2 regions of the Rugamonas sp. GW822-FHT03B10 genome follow, and region 2 is predicted to be linked to the other one. Evidence: riboswitches for the same ligand, from Rfam matches in the RefSeq annotation. Region 2 holds a riboswitch; the other holds the start of a gene.

Region 1 (4,366 bases), on a different contig from region 2:
GCCGGGGTCCAGGCCAGGCGGGCCGTCACGATGTTCTTCGGCACCAGCACCATCTCGTGCCCGGCGTTCACGCCTTCGCGGAAGGTGGCCTCGACGTGCTGGTAGTGGCCGGACACGGTCCAGTCGGGCGCCACGCGCGCCTCGCCATCGAGCTCGAAGCCTTCGCGGCGGGTGGGCGCCAAGTTGGTGTTGAAGCCGTAGCCGAAATTCAGGGTCGGGTCGAAGAAGATTTCGTTGCTCAGGTTGCTGCGGAATACGCGGGCCGTGACCTTGCGCGCGGCGTCGCCATAGCTGGCGCCCAGTTCCAGATCGTGCGACATCTGCGGCGCGAGCGGATGGTTGGCATCCGGCACGTAGGCGTTTTCATCCGAGTTGGCCACGCGGTAGCTCTGGCCGGCCTTGGCGAACGCCTGCAGCGCGGGCAGCACGGCGTAGCTGCCTTGCAGCTCCCATGCGTTCAGACCTTGCACCGTGTGGTACTGGCCAACAGGGAACGCCAGCGGATCGAAGAAGTCCTTGTCGAACAGCTCACGGCGCACGCCTGCGGCCAGGCGGCCGTCATGCGCGGGGTCGAACTTGATCTCGTCGCGCAGGTAGACGGCCTTGGAGCGCTGGGTGGCGTCGGCCTGCGAGAACGAGGCATCGGTCGCGCGGTTCCAGCGCATCAGGTCCAGACCGGCCACCACTTCATTGCTCATGCCAGCGATCTGGCCCAGCTGGCGCACGCGGGGCGAGAATTGCGTCTGCTTGCTGGTGTATTCAGCGGCGGACGGGCCGAAGGAATAGAAGTACGTCGATTTGACCGTCTTTTCGCGATGCGACAATTCGGCCGCCAGGTCCAGGTTGCCGATGCGGCGCGTGAAGAAGCCGGTGAGGCGGTCGCTGTCGAGCGAGCCGAAGTCGTTGGGCGACGTGGTCTGGCGCGGATTGGCGTTGAACTGGGCTTCGGTGAGCGAGCCGGCGAAGCGCATGTCCTCGCGCGCGCCCTCGTAGCGGAAGCCCATGCGGCCTTCCTTGCTGAACCACTGCGCGCCGGCGCTCACGTCGACCTGCTTGTAGTTGTTGTTGTCGCGGTAGTTGTCGTTGTGGCGTGCATCGACGGCGCCGTCGGCGGCGAAACCGTCCCAGCCCTGGTGCACGGTGCCGCGCAGTTCGCGCTCGCGGAACTGGCCCGCTTCCGCCGTCATGCTGCCGCCAGCGCTGTGCGCCACGGGACGCTTGGTGACGATGTTGATCACGCCGCCCGTCGCGCCTTCGCCGTACAGCACACTGGCGCCGCCGCGGCTGATCTCGATGCGCTCCACCGTGTCGACGGGGATGGTCGACAGGATCACGTTCGACAGTTCGCTCTCGGACACGCGCACGCCGTCCACCACCACCACCAGATTCTGGCTGCTGTTGGTGCCGAAGCCGCGCAGGTCCAGGCCGAAGTCGGGGCTGCCATCGAGGCTGTTGCGGCCGTAAACGCCGCCGATCTTGCGGATCGCGGCGTTGACGTCGGTGACGCCGGCGCGGCGGATCTCATCGGCCGTGATCACGGTGGCGCCGATCGGCGCCATCCCGGCGGTGGCGTCGAAGCGCGCGCCCGTGATGACGATGGGCGCCAGCGACTGGCCAACGGCGGTTTGCGCCAGCGCGGGCGCGGCGGCGGTCACGGCGAAGCAGAGGGAAACGGCTGCGGCCAGCACAAGCGGCTGCGACGCCGGCAGGCGGCGGGTAACGGTGATTTGCATGTCAGATCTTTGTTGAATGGGCATCCGCCTGCGTCCCCGCAAGCCGGAATAAACCGGATGGCGCGCCGGCGCCTGGGGCGCAACGCTCATCCACCTGTCTGGCCGGTATCCGGGCTTGCAAGTCGGACTGGCCCACCTTCCTACGCGCGCAGTGGCGCATAGTGGTTCTTGAGTCAGCCTGCCGGCCGCAGGGAGCGGTCGGCGCTTGTTTACCGTTGCGGGGGCAGCACACCTTGGCCGTGATCGCTGGGAGCGGCCTCGTGTTTCCCGTTTAACTGCGCGCGTGGTCACGCGCGCGGGCACCAAAACCCCGGCATTATACCTGCGCCCATGATGCAACCGCTCATCATTAACAAAAGCTGAATGGTCCATCCACAGTTGGACGATTGAATACTTGAGTACGCAAGCATATAGTGGAGGCTAACCTAGTCTGGAGACTGACCATGCTGCACCAAGCCCTACCCACTTATTTCCTGTCCCACGGCGGCGGCCCCTGGCCATTCATGAAAACGGAATTCGGCCACACCTACGACGCGCTGGAGGCGTCGCTGCGCGACATCCCGCGCCAGTTGGGGACCACGCCCAAGGCCGTGCTGGTGGTGACGGCGCACTGGGAAGCGGACCAGTTCACGGTGTCGTCCAGCGCCCGGCCGCCGATGATCTACGATTATTACGGCTTCCCGGCCCACACCTACGAAGTGCAGTACAACGCGCCCGGCTCGCCCGAGCTGGCCGCGCGCGTGAAGGCGCTGCTCGACGGCGCGGGCCACGCCACGGCGCTCGACGCCGGGCGCGGCTTCGACCACGGCACCTTCAGCGCGCTGTATCCCGTGTATCCGCAGGCGGACGTGCCCATCGTCCAGCTATCGTTGCGGCACGGCCTCGATCCGCTCACCCACGTGGAAGCGGGGCGGGCACTTGCGCCGCTGCGCGAGGAAGGGATACTGATCGTCGGCAGCGGCCTCAGTTACCACAACCTGCGCGCCTTCAACGCGCAGGGCGCGGCGGCCTCGCACCAGTTCGACGCCTGGCTGCGCGCCACGATGGCGCTGCCGCCGGCCGAGCGCACGGCACAATTGCTGGCGTGGGAACAGGCTCCGGCCGCGCGCATGGCGCACCCGCGCGAGGAGCATCTGCTGCCGTTGATGGTGGCGCTCGGCGCGGCCGAGCAGGAGACGGCGGCCATGCCCTATCACGAGGATGCGTTCTTCGGGGCGCTGGCCGTGTCGAGCTTCCGGTTTGGGGCAGCGGGGGCGTAACGTGACGCTGGCATAGTCGCGGCGCATAGGGTTCGACAGTATCACCTGCCGAACCGAAAATCATCGCATCCGGTCCATTTTCTATGCACAGCAAGCTGCCATATTTCGGATTACGCCGTACCTACCGTCTATTTAATTGTTGGCTTCCATGTTTTCATCTTTGCGGACATTTCTTCTCTTCCGGCTCCATTAATTGCGGAAAAGTCGCCATACAAGAATTCAAGCTGTTTCGTTCCCATCAACGATCAGGCCACTCACCGACAGGCCTCCCGATGCCCGATGGATATTTACTTAATGATGTCCGCGGGTGGGAGTTGTAGCGCCAGGAATAAGAACGCCACGATGCCAATTGCGATCCTCTTCGATGAGCGCGTCTGTCTTTGCATTCGCCCATCCAGGGTAGGCTGCTTTCATCGACGCGTACCAGTCGTAGAAGTTAATCAATTTCTCTTTTCCCATCATCGGAGACCAAGGTGGCAATTTGATGCTCCTTTCACAAGCATCCGATGGTGGGAATTTCCCAACATGCGGCAGACCTAAGGCCTCGATATCAGGAACCCGCACGATAAACTCACCAGCCTCAGACGCCTCCTGGCTATGGAACCGATAATCCTTGGGCGCCAAAATCGAATACCAACCGATGCGGCTATGAATTTTATCGAGCGGCGCCGCAACGATAACCAGCTTGTGGTTTTTAACCTCTTCACTTGTCATCCGAGGACTGCGATATTTGGGACTCTCCGGGTCATCACTGGCGAAGATTACGCGAGGCACATGATCGTTCCCGACATAGGTGTCAATGCCATTTTTTTCGTCCAGGAATCTAATCGGGCCACGGCATTGATAGTCCAGTTCCGCAGTGAACCAACGGTTCGCGTCCCATTGCCAAGCCTTCTGAGATGGGGCAATTATTTGGTCCACGTTCACCAATTGACGGTCTTGCGGAACCTGGATCATTGGTTCAGGAATTTCTGGCCGAGACGCGCAAGCCGAAATGACGACGAAAAATAAGCTCAGCCAAAGCGATTGGCTTGGACGACGATTGCTTATCATGGGCACCTCCAATAGTCGAATGGGTATCGTAGCTGGTTGCATCTGCTCGATCATGACGATTGTCATGGGATTGAAATCCCTGGGACGGAAGGTTCGCTCCCGCCCGGTACCACCAGGAACGGAGCACCCGCTCGACGTTCCGGGGCAGGCCGTCTGAAAGTGACACCATGGCGCTGCCCAACATATCCAACCCCGCAACTCCTATGGTTTGTCCTCAATTCGCCGTTCTGCGTTCAAAAAGAAGCCCTTCCAATAAAAAACAACATGGCGCTTGTCTCTGAAATAAAAGAAGCTGATAGGGGAAGGGGCTTTGCAGTTAAT
Region 2 (4,366 bases):
CCTTCGGCGGACTGGAAATCGCCATGATGGCCGGCGCCATGCTGAAAGCGGCCGAACGCCGCATGGTGCTGCTGATCGATGGCTTCATCGTGACCAGTGCCCTGCTGGTGGCGGCGCGCCTGCAACCCGCCATCCTCGACTACTGCGTGTTCTCCCACTGCTCCGACGAGAGCGGCCACAAGAAGATGCTGGACAACTTGGGCGCCCGCCCCCTGCTGCAACTGAACCTGCGCCTGGGCGAGGGCACCGGCTGCGCGCTGGCCTTGCCGTTGCTGCACGCGGCAGTCAACTTCCTGAACCAGATGGCGACGTTCGAGTCGGCACAGGTCAGCGAGAAGTCGGAATAGCGTCGCGGAACAGGGACCAGCCATGCACCAGATCCGCCTGTTCTTCACCGCGCTGCAGTTCTTTACCCGGCTGCCGATTCCGCGCTGGGTGGGATTCGAGGCCGCATGGCTGAACCACGCATCGCGCTACTTCCCACTGGTGGGCGTGGTGGTGGCCGCCATCGCCGCCGCCACCTACGCGCTGGCGGCGTTGCTGTTTCCGGCGCCGGTCGCCGCCGTGCTGGCGACCGCCGCCACCATCTACGCCACCGGCGCCTTCCACGAGGACGGCTTTGCGGACATGTGCGACGGCTTCGGCGGCGGCCTGACCGGCCAGCGCGTGCTGGAGATCATGAAGGATTCGCGCATCGGCGCGTATGGCGCCATCGGCATCGTCTGCATGCTCGCGCTCAAATGCGTGACCTTGTCCTTGCTGCCATCGGCCGTGGCCATCGCCGCGCTGTTCGTCGCCCATCCGCTGTCGCGTCTCACATCGACCGCGCTGATCTGGCGCCTCGACTACGCGCGCGACGAAGGCAAGGCGAAACCGCTGGCGCAAAAAATGAGCAACGCCGAATTCCTCATCGCGGCCACCTGCGCCCTGCTGCCAGCAGCCGTCTGCGGCGTGTACGGCTGGCTGTCCTGGCCGGCGCTCGCGGCCAGCGTGCTCGCCGCCTCCGCCGCCGCATACTGGCTGGCGCAGAAATGCGTGAGCCGCATCGGCGGCTACACGGGCGATTGCCTGGGCGCTGTGCAGCAGGTATCCGAAGTGGCGATCTACCTGTGCCTGCTGGCCAGCCTGGGACACGGCGCCTGGCACTGATGCGCCTCACGCTGATACGCCACCCGCAACCGCTGGTCGCCGCCGGCGTTTGCTACGGCAGCACCGACCTGCCGGTCGCGCAGGAACAGATCGACCAGGTCGTCGCCGCGCTGGCGGGCGCGCTACCGGCAGGCGCGCATCTGTACGCCAGCCCATTGCGGCGCTGCGCCGAACTGGCAAGGCAGCTCGCCACCAGTCCCCCCATTTTCGACGCCCGCCTGGCCGAAATGCACTTCGGCGCATGGGAGATGCAGCGCTGGGACGACATTCCACGCGCGGAAATCGACGCATGGGCCGCCGCCCCGGCCCAATACCACCCCGGCGGCGGCGAGAGCGTGCTGCAAATGGCCACGCGCGTGGCCGCCTTCCACGACGCTTTGCGCGCCAACGCGCCATCCAACGCCATCGTCATCTGCCACGCCGGCACCATCCGCCTGCTGATGGCCCGCCATGCCGGCCTGGCGCCCGCCGACATGGCCCTGCGCGCCGCCAGCACGCCCCACCGCATCGCCTACGGCGAGCGCATCGTCCTGTCGGACTGACAGGCGGATCGCAAGCCGCGCTTGCCGTCATGCGCGCAGGCCGTATAATGGCTGCGTTTTGGTGCCCGCATGTCTGTCCAGACGTGCAGTTAAACGGGAAACACGAAGCCGTCCAGACGGCCAACGTGTGCTGCCCCCGCAACGGTAAGCAAGTGTCGCGCAACCTGCGACGAACCGCCTCGAACAACCACTGTGCTTAGGCATGGGAAGGTGAGGCGGCGCCACTTGCCAGCCCGGATACCGGCCAAAGCAGGTGGAAGTGTGCGAACGGGGAGTTGCGCGACACGGACCATGCCTGCCACGGCGGGCTGCCATGCGCTGTTCCAGTTCACCGCTTCTGTTCAATCTGGCCTACGGGGACGTCGGCCGGTTGCTCTTTTACAGAAGATTTGCCATGACTTTTCCTGTTTCCCGCCGCGCGCTCGCGGCTGCGATCGCGCTCGCTTTCGCCACACCCGCTGTCTTCGCCGACAGCCAGAACGATCTGGCCGCCAGCGCCGTCTTCATCACCGCCGCGCGCACACCGCAACCCGCAGCCGACATCCTGAGCGACACCCTGACGATCGACTCGGCACAGATCGCGCAATCGGGCGCCGGTTCCGTGATCGAACTGCTGCAACGCCAGCGCGGCATCGAAGTGGCACGCAACGGTGGGCCGGGCACCAGCGCCAGCGTGTTTATCCGTGGGGCCAACAGCAACCAGAACATCGTGTTGGTGGACGGCGTGCGCATCGGATCGTCCACCACGGGCGCGGCCAACTGGAGCGCCATCCCACTGACGGCCATCGACCACATCGAAGTCGTGTACGGCCCGCTCAGCACCATGTATGGCGCCGACGCCATCGGCGGCGTGATCCAGATTTTCACCAAACAAGGCCAGGGCGCGCCCGCACTGACGGCCGCCGTCGGCTACGGCAGCGACAATACCCGCACGGCCGACGCCCAAGTGTCCGGCACCACTGGCGGTGCGCACAGCGTCAGCTACGCGCTCAGCGCCGGCAAGGAAAAGTCGGACGGCTTCTCGTCCACCGTCCCCGGCAACTACTCCTACAATCCGGACAAGGACGGCTACGACAAGGAAAGCGCGGCCGGCCATATCAGCCTGCGCCTGGCCCACGGCCACGAGATCGGCGCGCTGTTCATGCACAGCAAACTGGACGCCCAATACGACAGCGGCCCGTCCAGCTACGACACGCGCAGCCTGCAAAAGCTGGAGAACGCCGCCGTCTACAGCCGCAATCAACTGCTGCCGGGTTGGACCAGCCTGTTGCAGTACGCGCAAGCGCGCGACGAGTCGGGCAACTTCACCAGCGACCTGCCCAAGGACCGCGCCCAGCTCAACACCAGGCAAACCGACTTCACGTGGCAGAACGATATCCAGCTCGGCGCCGACATTCTGCAACTGCTGTACGACCATCGCGAGGAATCGGTCAGCTCGACCAGCGTGACGACACTGAACCGCGACCGCAGCACCAATGCCTACGCCGCGTCCTACAACGCGAAGCGCGGCGCGCAGCTGTTCAACGCCGGCATCCGCCGCGACAATTCCGCGTATGGCGGCAAGACCACCGGCGCCCTCGGCTACGGCTACAACTTCAGCGGCCAGCTGCGCGCCAGCGCCAGCGTGGGCACCAGCTTCCGCGCGCCGACCTACAACGAGTTGTACTACCCCGGCTACGGCCTGCTGACCAACAAGCCTGAGCTGGGCCGCAACGTTGAAGCAGGCCTGAACTACGACGATGGCGCCACCACGCTGGCCGCCCGCTACTACCATAACCGCCTGACCGACCTGATCGTCAGCGTCACACCCTGCCCCTACAACACCACGCCCAAGAGCTACAGCTGCGCGTACAACGTCAACCACGCGCTGCTGGAAGGCCTGACCGTGGAAGCGGGCCGTAAGCTGGGCGACCTCGAACTGGCCGCCACGCTCGACCTGCAGGACCCGAAGGACGAAACCACTGGAAAGCGCCTGGCGCGGCGCGCGCAGCGCCACGCCAACCTGGCGCTCGACTACACCACCGGTCCGGTCAAAGGCGGCGTGGAACTGACGCTGTCCGGCGCCCGCTACGACGACGCGGCCAACAAGAACCGGCTGGGCGGCTATGGGCTGGTGAACCTGTACGCGACGTGGCAGATCACGCACGACTGGTCGGCGCTGCTGCGCTGGAATAACGTCGCCAACAAGGAGTACGCGCTGGCGCGCTTCTACAGCACGTCCGGCTCCAACCTGTTTGCCGGGCTGCGCTACGGCTACAAATAAGGCAAAGAAATTGGTGTAACCTGCCGGGCAAAGCTCCCCGTCCGGCGACGGCACCCACTGAACAAAGGCAGTCCATGCATGCTCCCCTCCACAACCTGCGCCAGCGCACCAGCGTAATCATCGCCGCGCTGCTACTGTGCGCACTCGCCAGCCTGCTGTTCGCCAGCATGATGGGATCGGTGGCGATCCCGCTGTCGGACCTGCCGGGCGCCATCGACGCGCTGCTGCATGGCCGCGCCGACTCGCTGGCCGCCACGCTGCTGGAACTGCGGGGCGGCAGGGCCACCACGGCTTTCGTGACCGGCGCCGCGCTGTCACTGGCGGGCGTGATGATGCAAGCGCTGTTGCGCAATCCGCTGGCCGATCCCTACGTACTGGGCATTTCCGGCGGCGCCTCGGTGGGTGCGCTGGC

Evidence for each region. Region 2 has a riboswitch for cobalamin ahead of AC1RQG_RS26880 (TonB-dependent receptor plug domain-containing protein). Riboswitches for the same ligand answer to the same signal wherever they lie in the genome.
Region 1: linked by a shared signal. The riboswitch ahead of AC1RQG_RS06345 (TonB-dependent receptor) and the one ahead of AC1RQG_RS26880 (TonB-dependent receptor plug domain-containing protein) in region 2 are both predicted to bind cobalamin.

Annotation. Positions count from the first base shown of each region.
Region 1 covers NZ_JBXANP010000003.1:96,840-101,205, forward strand. The annotation lists gene AC1RQG_RS06345 (TonB-dependent receptor) at 1-1,733, opposite strand, end outside; cobalamin riboswitch at 1,817-2,055, opposite strand; gene AC1RQG_RS06350 (DODA-type extradiol aromatic ring-opening family dioxygenase) at 2,177-2,992, shown strand; gene AC1RQG_RS06355 (hypothetical protein) at 3,284-4,111, opposite strand; gene AC1RQG_RS06360 (hypothetical protein) at 4,247-4,366, opposite strand, start outside.
Region 2 covers NZ_JBXANP010000033.1:891-5,256, forward strand. The annotation lists gene cobT (nicotinate-nucleotide--dimethylbenzimidazole phosphoribosyltransferase) at 1-347, shown strand, start outside; gene AC1RQG_RS26870 (adenosylcobinamide-GDP ribazoletransferase) at 370-1,149, shown strand; gene AC1RQG_RS26875 (histidine phosphatase family protein) at 1,149-1,691, shown strand; cobalamin riboswitch at 1,734-1,954, shown strand; gene AC1RQG_RS26880 (TonB-dependent receptor plug domain-containing protein) at 2,086-3,954, shown strand; gene AC1RQG_RS26885 (FecCD family ABC transporter permease) at 4,029-4,366, shown strand, end outside.